Linked DNA regions of Symmachiella dynata. The protein of the gene in region 1 binds, or shares a complex with, the protein of each later gene. Links are inferred from orthologs where the notes say so. Each region holds a gene or a part of one and is shown in the gene's direction. Other genes may lie near its edges.

Region 1 (5,122 bases):
CACGACGGAGATCTTCACTATGCACCGCATTTTATCCAGTCGATTGATTTGGGGCCTCATCTGCCTGTATTTCACCCCGATTGCAGCAACTTACGCGCAGAATTCTCGCCCGCGCAGCACAACATCTCGCACAAGCAAACTGCCCGATACGCATCTGGAGATCCAATTGCTCACCGGCAATGGCGGCGCGAATCGGACCGCGCAGCGCTGGTCGGAGTACTTTCAGAAAATGAATGTTGCTGTTCGCATCCGCCGCGCAACGCCGCGTGATAAACCGGGAGTGACGGAAAAAAATATTGGCAACTCAGTGCGGCGGGTCATCGTCATCGCCGGAATGGACCGCCAAGGCCGCCTGATTCTTCCCGGGCGGATGTTCTCACTCTCGCAAGGCGGCAGACTCGCGGAATGGTTAGACGAACTGCGCACCTACGGAGCACAAGGTTCTCCGGAGGGGCAGCCTGCTTGGGGTTTGACCAAAAAACAATTGGACCAAGTGCTCCTGCCGCTGAAACGTCCTCTCACCATCGACCCGAAGGGCAAAGATCTGTTGGCGGCGATGGTCTTGTTCGCACCTGATATGGAACAGGGGGATTTGCCGATTCACGTCACCCCTGATGCCAAGGAAATTATGGCCCACCCGCGCAGCAAAGAATTGTTTCCACAATCGTTAGCCGGGCTGAGTCGGGGTACGGCATTGGCGATTCTGTTGCGGCATTATGGACTTTGCTTTACGCCACAACGAACTCCCACCGGGGATTTGGAACTTTCGGTGCGCGATATCACAAAGACCAAACAACCTTGGAAAGTCGGTTGGCCTTGGCCGGACGATAAGTCTCGCTCGAGCATAGCACCGAATCTTTTCAAATACGTCACTGTCGATCTAGAAGATCGACCACTGGCAGACGTGGTGGAAGCGGCCTCGTCGGCCATTGGGATTCCTATCCTGGTGGACCACGCCGGTATGAACGAATGGCATATCGATTACGACAAAATCCAGGTCACGTTTCCGCGCAAAAGAACCACCTGGGGCTTAGCCATTCAGCGCATCGCCTTTCAATCGCGACTGCGACGGGAGCTGTATATCGACGAAGCCGGCAAACCGTTTGTGTGGTTGACACCGATTGAGTTCAAGCGCAAACCGACTGCGAAGAAGGAGTGAGGCCTGAGGCGATAGGCTTGAGGTCAGACCGGGCGGTTTCTTAGAACGTGTTTTCAAATTACGTTTTACAACTGCCACCCAGCGCCCCGGGAGGGCGAAGCTCCTGCTGAGCCACATTGTGACGTTTAGTGTGGGAAAAGCTGGAGATTGAAATGGCCAAGGGGGGCGATATGGTTCAGCGCGGCTCGGTCGGAGCCTCGCCCTCCCGGTTACGTCGTGAGTGAAGCACCCGATCCTTTATGGGCTGCGCGGTTCGAGGCAAATCACAGAACCGTTCCCGATCAATGGAACGCGTCCCTGAAACAGTCCCGTTCACGGGGGTTCTCGATGCAACGGCTTTAGCCTTCAACGCATTGCAATGCGCCGCGGTTTGAAAACACGCTCTTGGGTATCTGGCATGTCGACGCTGTGGTATTGAGGTGATATCGGCTATGCTTGAGCTGCGTTGGAGAATCCGCTGTCTCTTGCCGTTGAGTTCACCGTATGTTTTCTGGTCCACAAATTGTCGACACCTTGAAATCGCTCGGCATCACGCATGTCGTGTGGCTTCCGGACAGCACGTTTGGCGCGTGGGAAGCGGCACTGAACGATGCTGAAGGCTTGGAACTCATCCGGGTTTGTCGCGAGGGTGAAGCTTGGTCGATTGCCGCCGGGCTCCATATGGGCGGCGCGCAGCCACTGGTGATTATCCAGTGCACAGGGCTGTTTGAATCGGGCGACGCGCTCCGCAACGCGATTTACGACTACCAGCTGCCGCTTTTCGCGCTGGTCGGTTATCGCAGCTTTCTAAATCAGGACGCGATCCCCAACGACTCGGCCCGTGTTTTTACAGAGCCAATCCTGCAAGCGTGGCAGTTGAAGTACCGCCTGATCGATGCTCCTGACAAGCTCCCTGAACTGGTAGAGCTCTACGAAGAATGCCAACGCGATGGCTCCCCCGGTGTCGCCTTGATCGCCGAAGGCCGCATGTAGAGGTTCGCTGCACGGCCACCGGCCCATCCGATGGTCCAAAGTCAATCACACTGGCCCCAAAGCGCCGCTAATACGCGACAAACGTTGTCCAATCGATGACAGATTTAGATGTCTGCGGATCACCATGCGCGAGATCCGATTCACCCCAACATGCTCCTATAAATGGGGTTGCGTCTTAAAACTGCGAGAGTCTCACCCCAACGGCACGGAAATCGCGGTTATGTTTCAGTGTGAGCAGCAACACGAACCATGACTAACGAGAGTGGCAATTCCAACTGAACTAATAGATCCGGAATGACGGGGAGACAGAATTACAGACAGCAAAGCGAAAATTGAGAACGACTGACTACCTACCCGGCGGGTTCGCTGCAATCCCCGTTGTCTTGACCGCACGCTGGTCAGCTAGCGGACTCGCCGTTTTTAATAAGTGCAAAAAGCCACCAGCCTGATGGACTGGTGGCTTTTTTGCGAGCTGGTTGCCGTGACTCAGATTTCCACGACGCTTCCCCCCTAGGCTGAAACTGTGAACAACGTGCATGTGGAGGGTACGACACTGACAAGCGCCCCCCTGAGCTCCACGAATCTTTGGATGGCACGGGTGTTTCTATAGGTCGACACGTCCCAATTCCAATTGATCGAGAGGGCGACCGGGACCGTCGGGTGCTTCTCGATTTTGAGAAATGAAGAGCTTGCGCGGCCGGTCGCTTGAATCGCCTCAACAGTTGTGGCATAGTTCACGCTTTGCTGAATTCGCCGAAAGCGTTATGCGCTGAGGCTTTCAGTTGTGGCGAGCGGCGTGGACGTCGCTTGAGGTTTTGCACAAACCGCTGTCAGTTATGTCCGGACGCATCAACTTCTGCGAAGTTGGTCCGTTTCTGCCTCCGGTGGGGAGCACTTTTGTGACATTTGCGTTGTTTGGAATTGATAGCATCGGTGATATGTTCACCGATGCCTGGTGGAAATGGGCGATAGTAGCGCTGATTCACGCGGTGATCATCGTTAACTTTTTCGCTGTTGCTCCGCTATTTTATATCTGGTTGGAACGAAAAGTCTCCGGTCGCATCCAAGACCGCCTGGGCCCAACCCGGGTGGGCGGGAAGTTCGGCTGGTTGCAGACGTTGGCCGACGGGATCAAGTTGATCCAAAAGGAAGACCTGTGCCCACAAGCTGCCGACGGCATGCTGTTCCGTGTGGCACCTTATATTGTCTTCGTCGCCTCGTTCGCCGCATTCATCGCCCTGCCGTTTAGCAACGGCTGGATCGCCCAGAACCTCGACATCGGCCTGTTTTTCGTACTGGCGGTGATGTCGCTCGAAGTGATCGGCATCATTCTGGCCGGGTATGCGAGCGGTTCGAAGTGGGCCCTGTTTGGCGGAATGCGTGAAGCAGCCCAGATGGTCAGCTACGAAATTCCCATGGCAATCTGTGCGTTGATTCCGATTGTGGCAGTCGGGTCGCTGAACTTGGTTGAGATTGGGCAAATGCAATCGGGTTGGTTTCTTTCCGATTGGCTCATCTTCCGCAATCCGTTTACGTTCCTCGGGTTCTTTGTGTATTTCACCGTGGCTACGGCGAGTGTGAAACGGGCTCCCTTTGACTTGGCAGAAGCTGAGAGCGAATTGGTTGCCGGTTTTCATACCGAATATAGCGGGATTCGCTGGTCGTATTTCTTCATGGCAGAATATGCGGGAATGTTTGCGGTCAGTGGAATCGCCGTCTTGCTGTTCTTGGGCGGCTGGTACACCGGGATCGCTCCTTTAGACAACACCTTGGTTTCGCTGCAATCCGCCGGTCCCTGGGGGCTGAGTAGTTACATTGTCAATCTGTTCTTTATGGTTGTGTTCATCACCAAGGGCAGCCTGCTCGTCTTTTTGCAGATTTGGATTCGCTGGACGTTTCCCCGTTTGCGGATCGACCAGGTGATGATGACTTGCCTGAAGTATCTGCTGCCGATGAGTTGCGCGTTGTTCCTGGGTGCGGTGCTGTGGCCATTGGCCATGTATCAAATCAAAGGGGGCAATGAAGGCGACGGGCGGACACAGTTTTTCGGGGAAGCGATCGCGGACAAGGTGACGCAATTGGATTCCAGCGCCACGCAATCACAACCTGACACGCCGTTGCCGGCCGTTGAAGAGGAGGGGCGGTAATGTTTCAGGAGTTCTTATTCTGGGTGTTTGGGATCGCAGTTTGCGGCGGCGCTTTAGGTGTCGTGCTGAGCCAAAACATCGTGCGAATGGCTTTTTGGCTGATTATTTCACTCGGCTCGACATCGGGGCTGTTTTTTCTGCTACAGGCCGACTTTGTCGGAGCGGTGCAACTGATGGTCTATGTCGGCGGGACATTGGTCCTGTTAATTTTCGGGATCATGCTGACCGCCAGCGGACCTTATGTCACGATGAAAACCTCACCGACCGAATGGGTGGTGGCGGCAATCGTCAGTTCGGCCCTGCTGGGATTGATCACGGTCTCTGCCTTTGGTGTGGATTGGCACGCGGTCGACGGGGTCGTCAGCGGACATTCAACGGAAAACCGTCCTGAAGGTTACACGACCGCTCAACAAGGCCGCACGATTCGACCGCTGGGTTTCGCGTTGCTGGGAGTCCGGCCCGACAAGGATCTGAATCAACCCGGCGAACCAACAGGCGTGGGGTATTTGCTGCCGTTTGAAATTGTTTCAGTGCATCTGTTGGTAGTGCTGGTCGGTGCGGCGTATTTGGCACGGGCCAAGCGACGAGTCGACCCTTTGGCAAAAACGACAGCGAGCTAAATTAAACGCCGCTTGTTCTGCGGTGAAACAACGGAAGTGAACGTATGGGAAGCGAACTCAATTTTTGCATTTTCATCTCAGCCGTGCTGTTCGTGGCGGGTGTGGTCTGCATGGCCACAAAACGCAACGCGATCGGCGTGTTGATGGGAGTGGAGTTGGTACTCAATGCCGCGAATTTGAATTTTGTGGCGTTCGCAAACTATACGGCATTGGGATTAGACGGA
Region 2 (5,196 bases), 5.1 Mb from region 1 along the record:
GCCGTGGCACAAGAAATTCAAGAAAAGGCCAAGCAGGACGGCCCGCCGGTTCCCGCGCCACTCCCCATCGAGCAACGTGAACCCGCACCTGTCGCGTAGCCCCGCGTCTCTCGATTGTCTTTGCGAATTCCCTTCTTGATCAGGCAACCCGCCACGATGAATGCCACAGAAATTCATAAGCAACTTGTTGAGAAATTTGGCGACAAAATCATCGCCGTCGACGCCGACGCTCTCGACCCCTGGATTGAAGTCGCCTCGGACGCGATTGTGGAAGTCACCACCTATCTGCGAGACGCAAGCGACTTGCGATTCGATGGGCTGAACAATCTGAGCGCCGTCGACTACTTTGAACCGGACGAAAAGAAGGCGGCCAAGTTCGAACACGAGCCGCACTTGGAAGTCGTCTACCATTTATACAGCTACACGCACAAGCATTTTTTGACGGTCAAAGTCAAACTCCCCCGTTGGCAAAACGACCAGCAAGGACAATTGCCGGAAGTACCCTCGGTAACTGGCGTGTGGGGCATCGCCGATTGGCACGAACGAGAAGCCTACGACCTGATGGGCATCCACTTCGCTGGACACCCAAATTTGCGGCGAATTCTCTGCCCGGAAGATTGGGTCGGTCATGCGTTACGCAAAGATTACGACTTTCCGCTCGAGTACCACGGCGTTCGCAACTAATCCTCGCCAGCGGCTTAGCGGGAGCCTCGCTCTTGCCAAGATGACATACGAACTCCGTGAGCAACTGCCGGCGGCACGGACTAAATTCAAACGACAACACAGCACCGCGAGACCGCGATGAGCATTCAAGTAGAAGATCCCCGGGTCATTGAGTTCGACGTCCGTACCGACGAGATGTTGGTCAATATGGGGCCGCAACACCCCAGTACCCACGGCGTGTTGCGATTGTTATTGCGGACCGACGGCGAAGTCGTGCACGAAGTCACGCCGCACATCGGCTACCTGCATCGTTGCGCGGAAAAAATTGGCGAGAACCTGTCTCCCCCACAATGGATTCCCTACACCGACCGGATGGACTATCTGGCCGGTATGAATATGAATCTGGGATTCGCGCTGGCCACCGAAAAACTCATCGGCATGGAAGTCCCGGAAAAGGCAATGACCCTGCGGGTGATGATTGCCGAATTGGGACGCATCGCCAGCCACTTGGTCGGCATGGGTGCCTATGGGCTGGACCTGGGCAGCTTCAGCCCGTTCCTCTACGCGTTTCGCGAACGCGAAATCATCCTCGATCTGTTCGAAGAAGTCTGCGGTGCGCGGCTGACCTACAGCTACATCACCGTCGGCGGCGCCACGCATGACCTGCCGGCATCGATCAACATTCCGCCCGGACTCGCTTCCTTGACCGGTCGTGATCCGCACGAACATGTCTCCTGGATGGAGGCAACCGAAATGTTCCTGGATTGGCTGGAGCCGCGGATTCTCGAGTACCACACGCTGCTGACTGAAAACTCCATCTTCATCAAGCGGACCGCTGCCATCGGCGAACTGTCGCGTGAAGACGCCATTAGCTACGGCTGTACCGGACCGGTGCTGCGGGGCAGTGGTGTTGATCACGACCTGCGTCGCGACGGCGAAAGCATCTACACCCGCATGTATGAAGGTTACGAGTACGAGATCCCGGTTGCTCCCTTTGCAAAAGCGCCGCCCGAAGCGGTCCTGGGTGACAACTGGTGCCGTTTTTATGTGCGGATGATGGAAGTTGTGCAATCGATCGGCCTGGTTCGCCAAGCGATGGCAAAATACCCCACAGCTGCCGGCGAGTACCGCGTGCCGTTCAAGTTGAACACCAAACTCCCCTCGGCCGAATGCTACTTGGAAACGGAATGCCCCCGCGGCCAGATGGGATTTCATCTCGTCGGCGACGGAAAAGCGGCACCGCTTCGCGCACGGGCCAAAAGCTCATGCTTCTGCAATCTGTCGGTGACCGCCGACCTCTGCCGCGGCTGCTTGCTGGCCGACATCCCATCGATCGTGGGATCGTTGGACGTCGTCATGGGCGAGATCGACCGCTGAGTCGCACTGGTTGTCGCACATTTTCGGCAACAAGTCCCAAGTCTAAGTCAAACCCGGCAAGCTGGCCAATCTGCGCGACGGCAATTGCTGTGTTTGACGGGCTGCGATTGGTCTAGGCTTCGAGCAGACGCTTCCATTCGCTATACTCTGCGGCGGATGTGGATTTTCGATCTGCAGGCGATTCCGCCACTTTGGAAAGACGCGCGACCGCGAGAGATGTTGGGGACTGCCCCTGAGTCTGATCGGTTCGTATTGCTTGTCGCGGCGTGATTCATTAAACCACATCCACGCGGCTATATTCCGTACATTGGTCGTTCCGCGCGGCGCGCACTTCGATGCGTGTCGGCATCATAAAACGAAGACGAGACGGCGAAATTCATGGCTAAACAAAAAACCCTCCACGAAAAATTGACCGAACTGACCAGCAATTTGTGGTGGTCTTGGCAACCCGAAGTGGGCGAAATTTTTCGCAGCATCGACCCGCTCCGTTGGTCAAAACTGGCACACAATCCCGTCATCTTGTTGCAGGAGTTTCCGCCCGAAAAGCTGGAACGCCGCGCCATGGAAATGGGCCTGAACACCAGAATCAACTGGGCGTACCGGCGCTGGGTGCGGTATATGGAATCGACCGATGCCTGGGGTGCGCGGCACGCCGGCGTGTTGGGACAACGGCCGGCCGCTTATTTCTCGGCCGAGTTCGGCCTGCATGAATCGCTGCCGATTTATTCCGGCGGACTGGGTGTGCTTTCAGGCGATCACCTGAAAAGCGCCTCGGACTTGGGTGTGCCGTTGGTCGGCGTGGGGCTGTTCTACGATGAAGGTTATTTCAACCAATACATCGACGATAACGGCTGGCAACAGGAATCGTATACCGAACTCAACGTTGACGATCTGCCGGTCCGGCCGGCATTGGATCCTGAAGGAAAACCGGTAGTGATTTCCGTCGCCACTCGCGGCGGAGACATTCATGCTCGCGTGTGGCGGGTGGATGTCGGCCGCGTCAAACTGTTTTTGCTCGACGCCGACATCGAACAAAACAAAGACGAGGATCGTCAATTGACCGCCCGTTTGTATGGCGGCGACCAACGCACGCGGATTCGTCAGGAAATTATGTTGGGCATCGGCGGTGTGCGCGCTTTGGAAGCGATCGGCATTCAACCGGGCATGTTCCACATGAACGAAGGGCACTCGGCGTTCGCGGGCTTGGAAGTCATTCGTCGACGGATCACCGAAGACGAACTTGGTTTTGACGAGGCGCTGCGGGAGACCGCTGCCATGTGCGTCTTCACCACGCATACCCCGGTTCCTGCCGGCCATGATCGCTTCGATGCAGACTTGGTCGAAGAACACCTCGGCCCATTGCGTGACGAATTGGGACTCAGCCACGATGCACTATTGGGTCTAGGACGCGTCGAACCACAAAATATGCACGAGTCATTTTGCATGACCGTCTTGGCGTTCAAACTCAGCCGACAAGCCAACGCCGTCTCCAGCTTGCACGGCGTCGTCAGCCGGCGCATGTGGGCGAATTTGTGGCCTTGGCGGAGCGAAGAAGAAATTCCGATCGGACACATCACCAATGGCGTGCATGTGCCGACATGGCTGGCGGGACAAATGCGATTACTTTACGACCGCGTGTTGCCGGATCATTGGTATTTGAACTCCGGCCAACCAGAGGTCTGGGCCGATTTTGAATCAGTTTCGCCGGGCGAATTGTGGGAAACCCACCAATTGCTGAAAACCCGTTTGATCGATTATTCACGGCGCAAACTGGTGGCCCAAGCGGAGCGTCGCAAAGAGTCGCCGGAGCAAATCGAAAAAATGCGGGCCTCGTTGGATCCACAGATCCTCACGATCGGATTTGCGCGGCGGTTCGCACCGTATAAACGATCCGATTTGTTTATGCGGGACTTGGATTTGTTGGCCGATCTGATCGGCGACGAAGAGCGGCCCATTCAATTCATCTTTGCCGGCAAGGCTCACCCAGCTGATGACAACGGTAAAGCCATCGTGCAGCGGATTCACCAGTTGTCCCAAGATGAACGTTTCCGCGGGCGGGTGGTGCTGCTGGAAAACTACGACATCAACCTCGGCCGGCACTTGGTGCAAGGGGTCGATGTTTGGCTGAACAATCCGCGGCGTCCGTTGGAAGCCTCGGGAACCAGCGGCCAAAAGGTGGTGCTCAATGGCGGGTTGAACTGCTCGATCTTGGACGGTTGGTGGGCGGAGGCCTACGATGGCAGCAACGGCTTCGCCATCGGCACAGGTCGCACGCACGTGAATCAGGAGATTCAGGATCAACGCGATGCCGACAGCCTGATGAAGGTACTGACCGAAGAGGTCGTGCCGCTATATTACCGCCGCGACGTCGACGATTTGCCGCAAGAGTGGATCAAGCGCATGAAACGCGCCGTGCGAACCTTAGGCTGGCGATTCAACGCCGACCGCATGGTGATGGACTACGTGCTGGAAACCTACATCGGCGCCAGCGGCGGTTTGTCGTGCGACATGGATCTGCATTAGCAACCAGCGCTTGTTGGTGACATCACAGAGATGGGGCTCGCTGCTGAATCGGCGGGCCCTCTTCTCCAGTGCGCCGGTTTGTAGGTGTATGCGTTCCTCCGGAGTCAAAACGACAAATGAACGTCGGCTGGGTTATCGATGCGGGGCTCTTTGATCATTATCGAGACCAATTGATTGCCGACATTCGCGCGCAAGGCCACGAAGTAAAACTGATTCACGATCCGAAGGCCGGCTACAACTGGGATGACGAAGGCTGTTCGTATCGTGAGATTTTTCCTCAAGATGCGTGCGCCGTCGTCCACGGTGACATTGAAATCGTGTCACGAATTTCACGCGAACGACTTTGGAAGCCAGGTGTTTTCGCAACCTTCGAAAACTTTGCATGCTCCTCCTATTATTGCCATTTTGGGGAACACCTCCTCAATAATGACTACATCATGCTGCCATTCGGTGAACTCCGGCGGTGCCGTGAATTCTTATTCGGCACACTGGGACGCGACGATAAGATTTTCGTTCGTCCTGATTCCCCGTTAAAGCTGTTCACTGGCCAAATTACTTCGACAACTACGTTTGATGCCGACATGGAGTTGATGGGCTTTTATGATGTCCCTGCCAATGCCCTGGTTGTCGTCA
Region 3 (5,174 bases), 580 kb from region 1 along the record:
AAGCCGATGACGATCACGCCCAGGATGCCGCCCTTAGCGGCGTCGGGTTGAAAGGCCGTGCGGAAGATCTCTTCGATCGCCCAAGGGATACGTTCGAAGTTGGTGGACAGAATGTAGAGCGCGACCAGAATATAAATTCCGCACATCAGCGGGACAATTTTTTCGGCCGTCGCGGCAATCCGGCGAATGCCGCCAATAATCACGACACCGACCACCGCAGCCATGACCAAACCGTATACGGGTTCGTTTCCATCAAGCCAAGTGAACTTCGTTTTAATCGCGCCCAACGACTGGTCCACCTGATACGCGCAGCCGCCGCCGAATGAGGCCATTATACAGAAGATCGAAAACATGACTGCCAGGCATTTGCCGAGGACTCCCAGCCCTTTTTCTCGCAAACCATCGGCCAAATACCGCATCGGACCGCCGGAAACCTGCCCGTCCGGATCGACGTGCCGGTACGATTGGGCCAGCGTGCACTCCACAAATTTGCTACTCATCCCCAGCACGCCGGCGACAAGCATCCAGACCAAAGCACCCGGTCCGCCGGTGCCGACGGCAATTGCCACGCCACCAATGTTTCCCAAACCAACGGTCGCTGACAGTGCGGAGGAGAGCGCCTGAAAGTGCGAGACCTCGCCCACGTCGTTGGGATCGTCGTAGTCCCCCTTCACCACCCGCACCGCATGCCAGAAGCCGCGGATGTTGATAAAGCCCATACGTATCGTAAAAAAGATCGCCCCGACGACGAGCCACACTACGACCACCGGCAATTTGGTGCCGATCAGTACCTGTTGGTCCTGGGGCAGGTCGGCTGTGGCCGGATCAATATAGGGCCGCCATTCCCCGGCGTAAAAGTCGTAATAGGGCACGGGGTAAAACGCGAAGGTCGCGACCGGCGCCACGAGGTACTTCCCAAAAAACTCGTCGACCTTGTCGATCCACGTTTTAGGTTCAGCTGGGGATGTTTCGGTCGCTTCATTGGCCTCAGCGGCCGATTCGCTAGGCGATGGTGAGGGGGTCTCTTGAGCGGAGGAGGGTGGGGGGAAGGCGAAAAACGTTGCCGCGACGAGGGCCACGATGACGCAGGAAAAGGTTTTGCGCATGTCGAACTTATTTCCCCTTCGGTTCCAGGTAGTGGTGACCGGCAGCAGGCCCCAAAGGGGACCGCGCTCGAACGAATATAACAGGCCCATCTTTATGAAGAAACTGTGATTGTGCCAGTCAACACACCGTGCCGTTGCTGCTGCGAGGCTCCAGTGGATTCCAAATCTCAATTGTCGAGTTACAAAACGAGGGTTTGACGGGATGATTTTGAGATAGCGATTGAAGCTTCACCTGAGTTACTCACAATATATTCGATCGCAATAATTGGAGTTGAGCCTTGGCTACTCTTGGGACGCGATTCGCTAGATTCTTATGCCAAAGACATCGATTGGGACGCCTTGATATTCTTTTTCGCATTTTTAGTTGTCAATATTACTTGAAATGTATAGGATAACGTTGTAGCGAGGGTGTATTTCCTGCCTGAGCAACGCAAATGATCGGCTGTAAATCCTTATGAAGAAAACACTTGAGAGTCAGGATCGCGAGTTTCTGGAACGGTTGCAGCGGCTCGGCTGCGGAACCGTGCAGGAGGTTTGCAAAGAGTTGGGGGTGACGGCAACCGCCGTGCGCCACCGGCTGGTTCGGCTACAGGGTTTGGGATTTGTGGGCCGTGATCTTGTCCGCGAAGGGCGCGGTCGTCCGCATCACGTTTATCGCGTCACGCAGGCGGGACAACGTGAGTTGGGGGACAATTACGGCGATTTGGCACTAGTGCTTTGGCGGGAATTGCAGAGTATCCCCGACCAAGCAGTCCGTGCTCAGGTTGAATCGCGGATCCGTGATGCGATGGTTTCGCAATACGCACATGCGGTCAACAGTCCGCAGTTGCGAGATCGCTTCCAGCAGTTGGGTGAGGTCTTAGCGAAACGCGGATATGACGTCGAAGTCGATCAATCGTCCGAGTTACCGGTACTCCGCGAAAATAACTGTCCCTACCAGGAATTGGCGGATAGCGATCGCGGGATTTGCGAAATGGAAGAAGAAGTTTTCGAAAAGGTTTTGGGTGTGCCGCTCAGGCTTTCCCAATGTTTTTTAGATGGTCATTCCTGCTGCGAATTTGAGCCGGCAGAAGTGGCTTCTCCCCCTGTTAATAACGCAGCAGATTCTCGGTAGTCCCCATGGATTGCGATAGAGGACAGAGTTGCTAAAGTGGACATAATCGGTCGGCGGTTCACAAAGACGCCGACTTGTCCTGGCTGGACACAAATGCATTGTTCAAGCCACTTTAGTTCCGTAGACATTCGAAAGTAGACAACCTCAAATGGCCTGGATCGACGAACGCTTTGAAGAAAACGTTGTGGTCACTACGTTGGAACAAGGGATGAACTGGGCGCGGCAGTCCAGTATTTGGCCCATGACGTTTGGGTTGGCTTGCTGTGCCATCGAAATGATGGCCGCTGGAGCCAGCCGATTTGACTTGGATCGGTTTGGAGCGGGTGCGTTTCGTGCAACTCCGCGTCAAGCCGACCTGATGATTGTTGCCGGCACGGTGACCCACAAGATGGCCAGCCGCGTGCGTCGACTTTACGAACAAATGCCCGACCCCAAATACGTCATCGCCATGGGCGCTTGCACGGTGGGTGGCGGTCCTTATTTCAAATATGGTTATCACGTGGTCAAGGGGGTCGATTTGGTTGTTCCGGTCGACGTCTATGTCCCCGGGTGCCCTCCGCGTCCCGAAGCCTTGTTGGAAGGCCTGATGCGGGTGCAGGATAAAATCAAAGCCAAGCGTATTGCCAAAGGGGCAATCGACGAATTGCCGGTGCCGCATCACAGTGGCCAAGTGGCGATTCCCGAAGTTCTGGAAGTCTGATTCGCCACGCCGCGAGTCACGAGCGACGAACCCTGGTTGCAACCACCAGGGACTCATGAAACCAAAAATGCTGAAAGGCAAGTTAGCGAATCCGGAATGAGCAGTTTACTGAAAATTGAAGATCTGCGGGTCAGCGTTGATGGCACTCCCATTCTTAAGGGAGTCAATCTCGACATCCGCCAAGGCGAAGTTCATGCTCTGATGGGCCCCAACGGCTCAGGGAAAAGCACACTGGCTTTCGCATTGATGGGGCATCCCAAATACGAAATCACCGGAGGCACGGTAGAAATCGACGGCGTGAACCTCGTCGATTTGGATCCGAACGAGCGGGCGCGGCTCGGTCTGTTTCTGGCATTCCAATACCCGGTAACCATCCCCGGCGTCAAAGTGGCCGACTTTTTGCGGCATGCGGTGACCAACGTCCGGAATCCGGATCGTAAAGAAGGCGAAAACCTGATTCCGATGCGGGAGTTCCGTAAGGAACTGAAAGGCAAAATGGAAGAGTTGGGCATGGATCTGGAATTCGCCCGACGCTATTTGAACGACGGTTTCTCCGGCGGCGAAAAGAAGCGGATGGAGATTCTGCAACTGGCGATGCTCAACCCCAAATTCGCGATTTTGGATGAAACCGATAGCGGGTTGGACAGCGATGCCGTTCGCGTTGTGAGCGAAGGTGTGGCTCGTCTGTCCGGCAGTACCGAGATGGGTGTGTTGATCATTACCCACCACGAACGTTTGTTGGAATTCAATACGCCGCAATTCACGCACGTGATGCTAGCGGGACGCATCGTCGAAACCGGCGACGCATCGTTGGCAGCCGAATTGCACAATCAAGGTTATGCTGGTGTCCGCGAACGTCATCCTGAAGCGGCTGCCGAAGAAGTCACTGAACAAGTTGCTGGCTGAATATCAAGTTGCTTCAAACCTGTCTGGCGCATTTGCAAATCTGAGTGTAACAGCCTCGCAAGCCAGCGCAATCGGGTTTTGAAACGGGCTTAGAAAACCGCGTGATGTTCAATTCACGCTGGGAGCGATAACGACATGACGACCGAACTCGACACACAAACCACAGCCAAGCCCGATATCGGTGAATACCAATACGGATTTCACGATTCGGAAGAGGCGTACGTCTTCAAAAGCCGTAAAGGCTTGGATAAGGAAATCGTCCGGCAAATCTCCGAGATGAAAAAAGAGCCGGAATGGATGCTCGATTTTCGGTTGCAAGCACTGGAGACATTCTTCAATAAGCCGCAGCCGGAATGGGGCGGCGATTTGTCGCAGTTGGACTATCAGGACATTTATTACTACGTCCGCGCATCGGACCGTCCCGAAGGGAGTTGGGATGACGTTCCTGATGACATTCGGAAGACCTACGACCGTCTGGGAATTCCCGAAGCGGAAAAGAAATATCTCGCCGGCGTGAAAGCGCAATACGAGTCGGAAGTCGTTTACGGCAGCCTGCAAGAAGACCTGGAAAAGCAGGGGGTGATCTTCACCGATACCGATTCTGCTTTGCGGGATCATCCGGAATTGTTCCGTGAATACTTCGGCACGGTCATTCCGCCCAACGACAATAAGTTTGCCGCCTTGAACTCGGCTGTTTGGTCGGGGGGATCGTTTATCTACGTTCCGCCGGGCGTGCATATCGAATTTCCGCTGCAGGCCTACTTCCGCATCAACTCGGAAAACATGGGTCAGTTCGAGCGGACGTTGATCATCGTCGACGAAGGCGCCTCGGCGCACTATGTCGAAGGCTGTACCGCTCCGACCTATAGCAGCGAAAGCTTGCACTCGGCGGTGGTGGAAGTCATCGTCAAAAAAGGAGGCCGGTTCCGCTACACGACGATCCAAAACTGGTCAAACAACGTCTATAACCTCGTCACCAAACGGGCGATGGCTTATGGCGATTCGCTGATGGAATGGGTCGACGGCAACCTCGGTTCGCGGTTGACGATGAAGTACCCGGCCATTTTCCTGATGGAACCGGGTGCCCGCGGTGAGACGTTGTCGATCGCCTTTGCCAACGATGGCCAACACCAAGACGCCGGTGCGAAGATGGTGCACTGTGCCCCAGACACGTACAGCCGGATTATTTCTAAGAGTATCTCCAAAGGGGGCGGCCGTTCGAGTTATCGTGGCTTGGCCAAGGTGGCTAAGGGAGCACACGGTTCCAAATCGAACGTGATTTGTGATGCGTTGATCCTCGACGACATCAGCCGCAGCGATACTTACCCCTATATCGAAATCGACGATG
Region 4 (5,237 bases), 5.1 Mb from region 1 along the record:
CGCGGCCAACTCTTGGGCTTCGGATTTCCCCGCACCGCCCATTGCCGACCCAAACAGCCAGAAATCGAAACCGTATTCCTGACAAATCCGCGACCATGCTGCGGCCATCTCTGGGCCAGTCAATTTGGCATGCGGACCATCAAGCCCTTCGAGCGAAAACGATGTCGTTTCGAACGCATTGGCACCGAACACCGCCAATTCTCGCATGTATTGTTCATAAGTCTCAGCCGTCCAAGCATCATAACAATGGGCCAGGTTGCGAAAACCGATTTGATGTCCTCGATGTGGGTAGCGCGGTGCGGTCGCAATCCGGTAGTCAGCGGGAAACTCGATGGTTTGGGGTTTCATCTTCAACTGCAACATGAACCGCCCCACAGCAAATAGCACACCGGGTTCGTCATACCCGGCCAGCACCACGATGGGAGTCGCGCCCTGTTGGTTGACGGCAATGGCAAAACCTTCCGCCTGCTGGGGCACTTTCATGGCGGCGACGAACTCTCGCAATTCCGCGGGAGCTTTGTCGGCGCGACAGAGCACGATGACCGGCGCCTTGCTTTTGCCAAGTGACGTGCCATGGGCCAATTCGATTCCGGTCCGCTTGGCGACTTCTTCGGTGAGCACACGTCGCGCGGTCTTGACGACAGTGCCGTCGTCGGGCATGACGATCTCTGCTTTCGAGAGATCAATCCAATCCGCCGCCAGCGCGCGGCTGGTCGACATGGTGGTCAGCAGGACAACTGAAATCAACGTAAGAATTGACCGCATGGTGAGCATGACCGCCCCTTCCGATGAAATGCGAGGACAACCTCAAGAAGTGAGGTTGCTCAATGGGGTGAACTGCAATGGAGTTTCTTGCCACTGCAAACTATCCCAACCGAGGCTGCATAGCAACGGTCTCGCTAGACTTTGAGAGGGGAGCGTCGGCGGCTGGCCGTCACACACATTTCAACATGTCGGTCAAGTAATCCAACACGCCGCGGACATCAACATCTATCACGACGTCGATGTTGGTCTGCCATTGCTCGGTCGCGCGGCGGTCGAAGACCGTCATGCCGCGGGTCAATTCGCCGCGCGTCTCGACGTCGATCACCATCCGCTGTGTCTCGAAAAACCGGGGATGCGTGATGAATGCCAGTGCGGCCAATTCGCGGAGTTGAATTCCCTCCAAGCCTAAGTGCTCATGGTGGGACCGCAAATAGTAGGCGAGCGTTTCGTGTAAAAACGCTTGCTGCGCAGACTCCGGTTCCAGACCCAACCGGTTGAATTCCTCGAACGTCATCACAACTTGGTTACTGACGTCCAACGGCACAATGGTTTTGGTGGCGGGGCTATTGAGAACGTTGCGCGCAGCGGTGGGGTCGTAGAACATGTTGAACTCAGCCGCGGCATTCGCATCGCCGCCGACGGCCACCGATCCGCCCAGACAGACGAGGTCACCCAACAAATTCAAAAAGTCGGGGCAACGTTCGCAGGCAACTTCAACATTAGTCAGCGGGCCCAGGGTCAGCAGTGTGCACTCATTGGGACTGGCCCGCACGAGGTCGGTCATCAATTTGGCCGAATCATGCCGATGATGCAGGTCGGCGACTTCGATTTGGCGGTCACCCAAGCCGGACGGGCCATGCAGCTTGGCGATCTCACTAATCGCTTGTGCCTTGTCGGCGGTCGGTTTGGCCCCGCTTTCGGCAGCGGCTCCCATACGGGGCCGTTTGTCGGGGTCGATTTGTTCGACAATGGTTTGCAGATTGCGAGTGGCAACGTCGGCCGGGACGCAACCCGCAGTCGCGGTGAGGGCGACGACATCAAGTTCGGGGTCGCACAGAGCCGCAATGACGGCTACGGCATCGCCAATTCCTGGGTCGACGTCAATGATCAGCTTTCGAGGCAAGAGAAAACTCCTGAGTTGCGATCGCTCGTAACACTTTTTGTGGCAGAACGTTGCGCATTCTATGACTCTCCCGGAATTAGGTCAATTGCGAATGCGCGCTCTGCGCAACCCAGAATCACCGCATTGGCAACTCGGCCTGGGATGCGTTTTTTGTTATGGTGTGTTGAGGAATCAAATGCCGCCCATCAATGGCGCAAGTTCGCGCGATGGCCGATCGATTTGTTAGGGGTTTGGATTTTTCGATGAGCCATCTTCCATGAGCAATTTCACCGACGCAATCGTAAAACTTTTGCAGCGCCTGGACCTTTCCGCCCAAGAAATGCGGGACTGTGTGGGCGGCATTATGGACGGCCAATGGACGGCCGCTGAGATCGCCTCGCTACTGACGGCCTTACGGATGAAGGGCGAAGCCGTAGGTGAAATCGTCGGCGCGGCTCAGGCGATGCAGGAACGTGCCGTATCGGTGACCAGCGATAAAACGGGTTTGCTGGACACATGCGGGACCGGGGGCGACAAGCTACACACCTTTAATATCAGCACCGCCACGGCGATCGTCGCTGCGGCACTGGGCATCCCGGTCGCCAAGCACGGCAATCGCAGTGTGTCCAGTTCGAGCGGTTCGGCAGACGTCTTAGAAGCTTTGGGCGTAAAAGTCGACGTTCCCGTGGCGACCGTCACACAATGCCTGGATGAAATCGGCATCGGGTTTTGCTTCGCCCCGTTGATGCACGGAGCCATGAAACATGCGGCGCCAATCCGCCGGACCTTGGGGTTTCCTACGATTTTCAATCTGCTAGGACCGCTAACCAATCCGGCTCGCGCTGAATTTCAACTGCTGGGGGCCAGTCGCAACGCGACCGCTGAGATCCTGGCAGCAGCCGTTGCCCAACTAAAACGCTCGCGGGCACTGGTGGTTTGTGGCAATAACGAATTGGACGAAGTCAGCCTGTGGGGTACTACCCTGGCCTGGGAAGTGCGTGGCGAAGAGATATCGCAGCACGAATGGACAGCCGCGTCGTTTGGCGTAGACGAATGTTCAGCGGACGACCTGCGTGTGGAATCCGCTGAGGAGAGCGCCCAGGTGATTCAGGCGATTTTTGCCGCAGAACCTGGACCGCATCGAGATGTGGTCATTGCCAACGCCGCCGCGGCATTGCTGGCTGTCGGCAAAACCGAGGATCCCCTGGAAGCCGCCACAACAGCAGCAGAGGCGATCGACTCTCGCGCTGCGGAATTGGTTTTGGCGAAACTGGTCGCCATGACCAATGCGATTTGACGTCCAAAAATTGAGTCATTTGGCGGGAATTCTAGAATTTTATGCCGAGCGCGAGCACCAAGCCACAAATAGGGCGAACAGTGCCGCCAGCCAAGCCGTTCAGCAACGGGCACGGGTATTCCCGGAAATGAGAAGCGGCGCATGTGACTTGCAGCGGGACCTTCACGTCATATAATTCAAGGTGAACGACTTTCACCTGAGTTGTGAGTCGTTAGCAGCGAGTTGGTTATCAGATTGGACAGTTGGCAACTTCCCCACAAGCCAAACGGGCGGGGAAGTGATGGTAAATCGGAGTTTGTGATGCGTGAATGGTTTCGGAATATCTGGGTGGCGGTTTCAACCGTAGTCAGCGGGATGTGGGTCACGATGCGCACGATGCGTAAAACCTACGGCCGTCGAGCCTTTACGCAAGTTTACGAATACCCCGAAGTCCCGGTTCCCGTCAAAGCGCGGTATCGCGGATTTCACCGCTTCGACCTGACAACCTGCATCGGCTGCGACAAATGCGCCGCTGCCTGTCCGGTGGATTGCATTTATATCGATAAAGTTAAAAGCCCTGTCGGCAAAGGTTTTCGGATCGAAGGTTATACGATTGACTACACCAAATGCATGTTTTGTGCATTGTGTGTCGAACCTTGTCCGGTCGATTGTATCTTCATGGGGTCGAACCACGACTTGAGCAGTTACGGCCGCGACGGTTGCGTGGTGGATTATTCCAAGTTGCCATTGGAAGTCGCATGGGGACAAACTACGCTCAATCCTACGGCTGTCGCGGAATCCAAAGTGCTCTCCGAACCAGTCTGGGTCAAAGGCGAACCAAGTCCGTTTGAACCGGCGGAATCATAGTCATTTGCGAGATACGCGTTATCACTTTCCTTTCAAAACCCACACGACGGAATCGCGACACAGAAACAACGATGGCTTTCAGGTTTTGAAGCTCATCACTAAAACCGCTGCCAAGAACGAGCATGCTTTTCGTAGGACGACCTGCATGTCCGTCACAGCAGCCTATTTCATACAATTGGCCTCACCATGGATTCCACAACATTCGATGGGAAGCTCTTCACGGTGGAAGAGGCCCGCAAAACCCTACCGTTAGTTCGCGCGATCGTCGGCGACATCGTGCGTCAGGCGAAGGACGTTCGAGAACGTCAAGATCGGTTGAAGCATCTGCATCACTCGCAGGTCAAACGGTCACAAGAGAGCGACGCCGACAATCCTTATCGTGAGGAAGTTGAGCAGATCGAACAAGAACTGCGCCGCGATGAAGAAAAGTTGCAGGAGTACGTCGACGAACTGCAGGAACTTGGCGTTGAATTCAAAGACTTCGAGCGTGGTCTCGTCGATTTTCCACACATGATGGACGGCCGGGTGGTTTACCTGTGCTGGCATCTGGGTGAGGAAGAACTCGCGTACTGGCACGAAGTGGACGCCGGATTCTCCGGACGTCACTCACTTCTAGAAGACTCGCTGACAAGCGAGAAGCCGCTGGATACGCACGACGCGAGCGAATGAAACATCCGCTCGAATTTAGCAAGCGGTAAGAAATAACGACTCAGTAAAATAACGACTCGGTAACGGTGCACCGACTCCCTGGATACGTAATAAGGCAATCGCAAGACAATGACGGATTTGGTCGGACACTTTTTGATGTTCTCGCTGGTCGGCGTGATTTTTCTTTTAGCTCCGTTGCTGATCGGCCTTTTGGTTCGTCCCAATAAGCCGACGGATGAAAAAATCTCCGTCTACGAGTGCGGCGAACCGACCATCGGCACCAGCTATATTCAGTTTGACCTAAGATTTTACGTGGTCGCATTGCTGTTTATTATCTTCGACGTCGAAGTCGCCTTCTTCTTTCCCTGGGCGATGATCTTCGGCGGCTCCATGCAGCTGGCCGATGCACAACTCGATCACCGCGCCGAACTGAGCGCCAAGCTGCTCGATCAACCCGCAACCGCCGCGACGCATGAAATTTCCCGGCAAACCGCCATGGACATCGGCTTGTTGGGCGTCGGAGACATTCTCGTCTTCTTCTCCGTGCTGCTTGTCGGTTTTGCCTACGTCTGGAAACGG

Evidence for each region.
Region 2: the proteins of nuoH (region 1) and Mal52_RS01400 are in contact, whole or in part, in a cryo-EM structure (PDB 6ZJN), measured with the Thermus thermophilus proteins. The link is inferred for Symmachiella dynata from one-to-one orthologs. Residues at the interface, in WP_096411122.1 of Thermus thermophilus: Ala224, Glu225, Gln226, Glu227, Ala295, Trp297, Phe298, Arg299; in WP_223903221.1 of Thermus thermophilus: Pro35, Ser36, Asp139, Gly141, Ala142.
Region 3: the proteins of nuoH (region 1) and Mal52_RS18585 are in contact, whole or in part, in a crystal structure (PDB 6Y11), measured with the Thermus thermophilus proteins. The link is inferred for Symmachiella dynata from one-to-one orthologs. Residues at the interface, in WP_096411122.1 of Thermus thermophilus: Arg36, Val44, Arg45, Met46, Gly47, Pro48, Asn49, Arg50, Val51, Leu57, Gln58, Ala61, Asp62, Ile64, Lys65, Ile67, Phe68, Lys69, Glu70, Ile72, Val74, Glu223, Ala224, Glu225, His233, Thr234, Glu235, Tyr236, Ser237, Trp241; in WP_096411117.1 of Thermus thermophilus: Arg16, Glu17, Gly18, Leu24, Leu27, Val28, Trp30, Gly31, Arg32, Asn34, Ser35, Trp37, Thr54, Asp55, Ala56, Asp59, Ala61, Arg62, Phe63, Gly64, Glu66, Val67, Phe68, Arg69, Ala70, Ser71, Arg73, Gln74, Ala75, Asp76.
Region 4: the proteins of nuoH (region 1) and Mal52_RS01420 are in contact, whole or in part, in a cryo-EM structure (PDB 6ZJN), measured with the Thermus thermophilus proteins. The link is inferred for Symmachiella dynata from one-to-one orthologs. Residues at the interface, in WP_096411122.1 of Thermus thermophilus: Arg41, Phe42, Val44, Arg45, Met46, Thr296, Tyr354; in WP_096411123.1 of Thermus thermophilus: Thr2, Leu3, Lys4, Leu6, Ser9, Thr13, Tyr16, Leu17, Val22, Thr23.

Annotation. Positions count from the first base shown.
Region 1 is NZ_CP036276.1:5,486,473-5,491,594, forward strand. Bases 2,277-5,122 are described here. They hold nuoH (NADH-quinone oxidoreductase subunit NuoH), read left to right. Parts: upstream 2,277-2,967; coding sequence 2,968-4,278; downstream 4,279-5,122. Other genes in these bases: Mal52_RS20750 (NADH-quinone oxidoreductase subunit J family protein), read left to right, coding at 4,278-4,898; nuoK (NADH-quinone oxidoreductase subunit NuoK), read left to right, coding at 4,943-5,122. In the rest of the region: Mal52_RS20735 (hypothetical protein), read left to right, coding at 20-1,159; Mal52_RS20740 (thiamine pyrophosphate-binding protein), read left to right, coding at 1,643-2,131. UniProt on the Escherichia coli protein: NDH-1 shuttles electrons from NADH, via FMN and iron-sulfur (Fe-S) centers, to quinones in the respiratory chain. The immediate electron acceptor for the enzyme in this species is believed to be ubiquinone.
Region 2 is NZ_CP036276.1:378,358-383,553, reverse strand. What follows is about bases 1-2,920. They hold Mal52_RS01400 (NADH-quinone oxidoreductase subunit D), read left to right. Parts: upstream 1-801; coding sequence 802-2,040; downstream 2,041-2,920. Other genes in these bases: glgP (alpha-glucan family phosphorylase), read left to right, coding at 2,419-2,920; Mal52_RS01405 (NADH-quinone oxidoreductase subunit C), read left to right, coding at 157-684; Mal52_RS01410 (NADH-quinone oxidoreductase subunit A), read left to right, coding at 1-99. Outside these bases: more of glgP, read left to right, coding at 2,921-4,563; Mal52_RS01390 (ATP-grasp domain-containing protein), read left to right, coding at 4,680-5,196.
Region 3 is NZ_CP036276.1:4,902,722-4,907,895, reverse strand. What follows is about bases 1,247-4,144. They hold Mal52_RS18585 (NADH-quinone oxidoreductase subunit B), read left to right. Parts: upstream 1,247-2,368; coding sequence 2,369-2,920; downstream 2,921-4,144. Other genes in these bases: sufB (Fe-S cluster assembly protein SufB), read left to right, coding at 3,962-4,144; sufC (Fe-S cluster assembly ATPase SufC), read left to right, coding at 3,017-3,826; Mal52_RS18590 (helix-turn-helix transcriptional regulator), read left to right, coding at 1,561-2,220. In the rest of the region: Mal52_RS18595 (alanine/glycine:cation symporter family protein), read right to left, coding at 1-1,106; more of sufB, read left to right, coding at 4,145-5,174. UniProt on the Escherichia coli protein: NDH-1 shuttles electrons from NADH, via FMN and iron-sulfur (Fe-S) centers, to quinones in the respiratory chain. The immediate electron acceptor for the enzyme in this species is ubiquinone.
Region 4 is NZ_CP036276.1:383,575-388,811, reverse strand. Bases 2,277-5,237 are described here. They hold Mal52_RS01420 (NuoI/complex I 23 kDa subunit family protein), read left to right. Parts: upstream 2,277-3,464; coding sequence 3,465-4,010; downstream 4,011-5,237. Other genes in these bases: Mal52_RS01410 (NADH-quinone oxidoreductase subunit A), read left to right, coding at 4,788-5,237; Mal52_RS01415 (DUF2203 domain-containing protein), read left to right, coding at 4,197-4,679; trpD (anthranilate phosphoribosyltransferase), read left to right, coding at 2,277-3,164. In the rest of the region: Mal52_RS01435 (hypothetical protein), read right to left, coding at 1-774; Mal52_RS01430 (nucleoside hydrolase), read right to left, coding at 935-1,888; more of trpD, read left to right, coding at 2,145-2,276. UniProt on the Escherichia coli protein: NDH-1 shuttles electrons from NADH, via FMN and iron-sulfur (Fe-S) centers, to quinones in the respiratory chain. The immediate electron acceptor for the enzyme in this species is believed to be ubiquinone.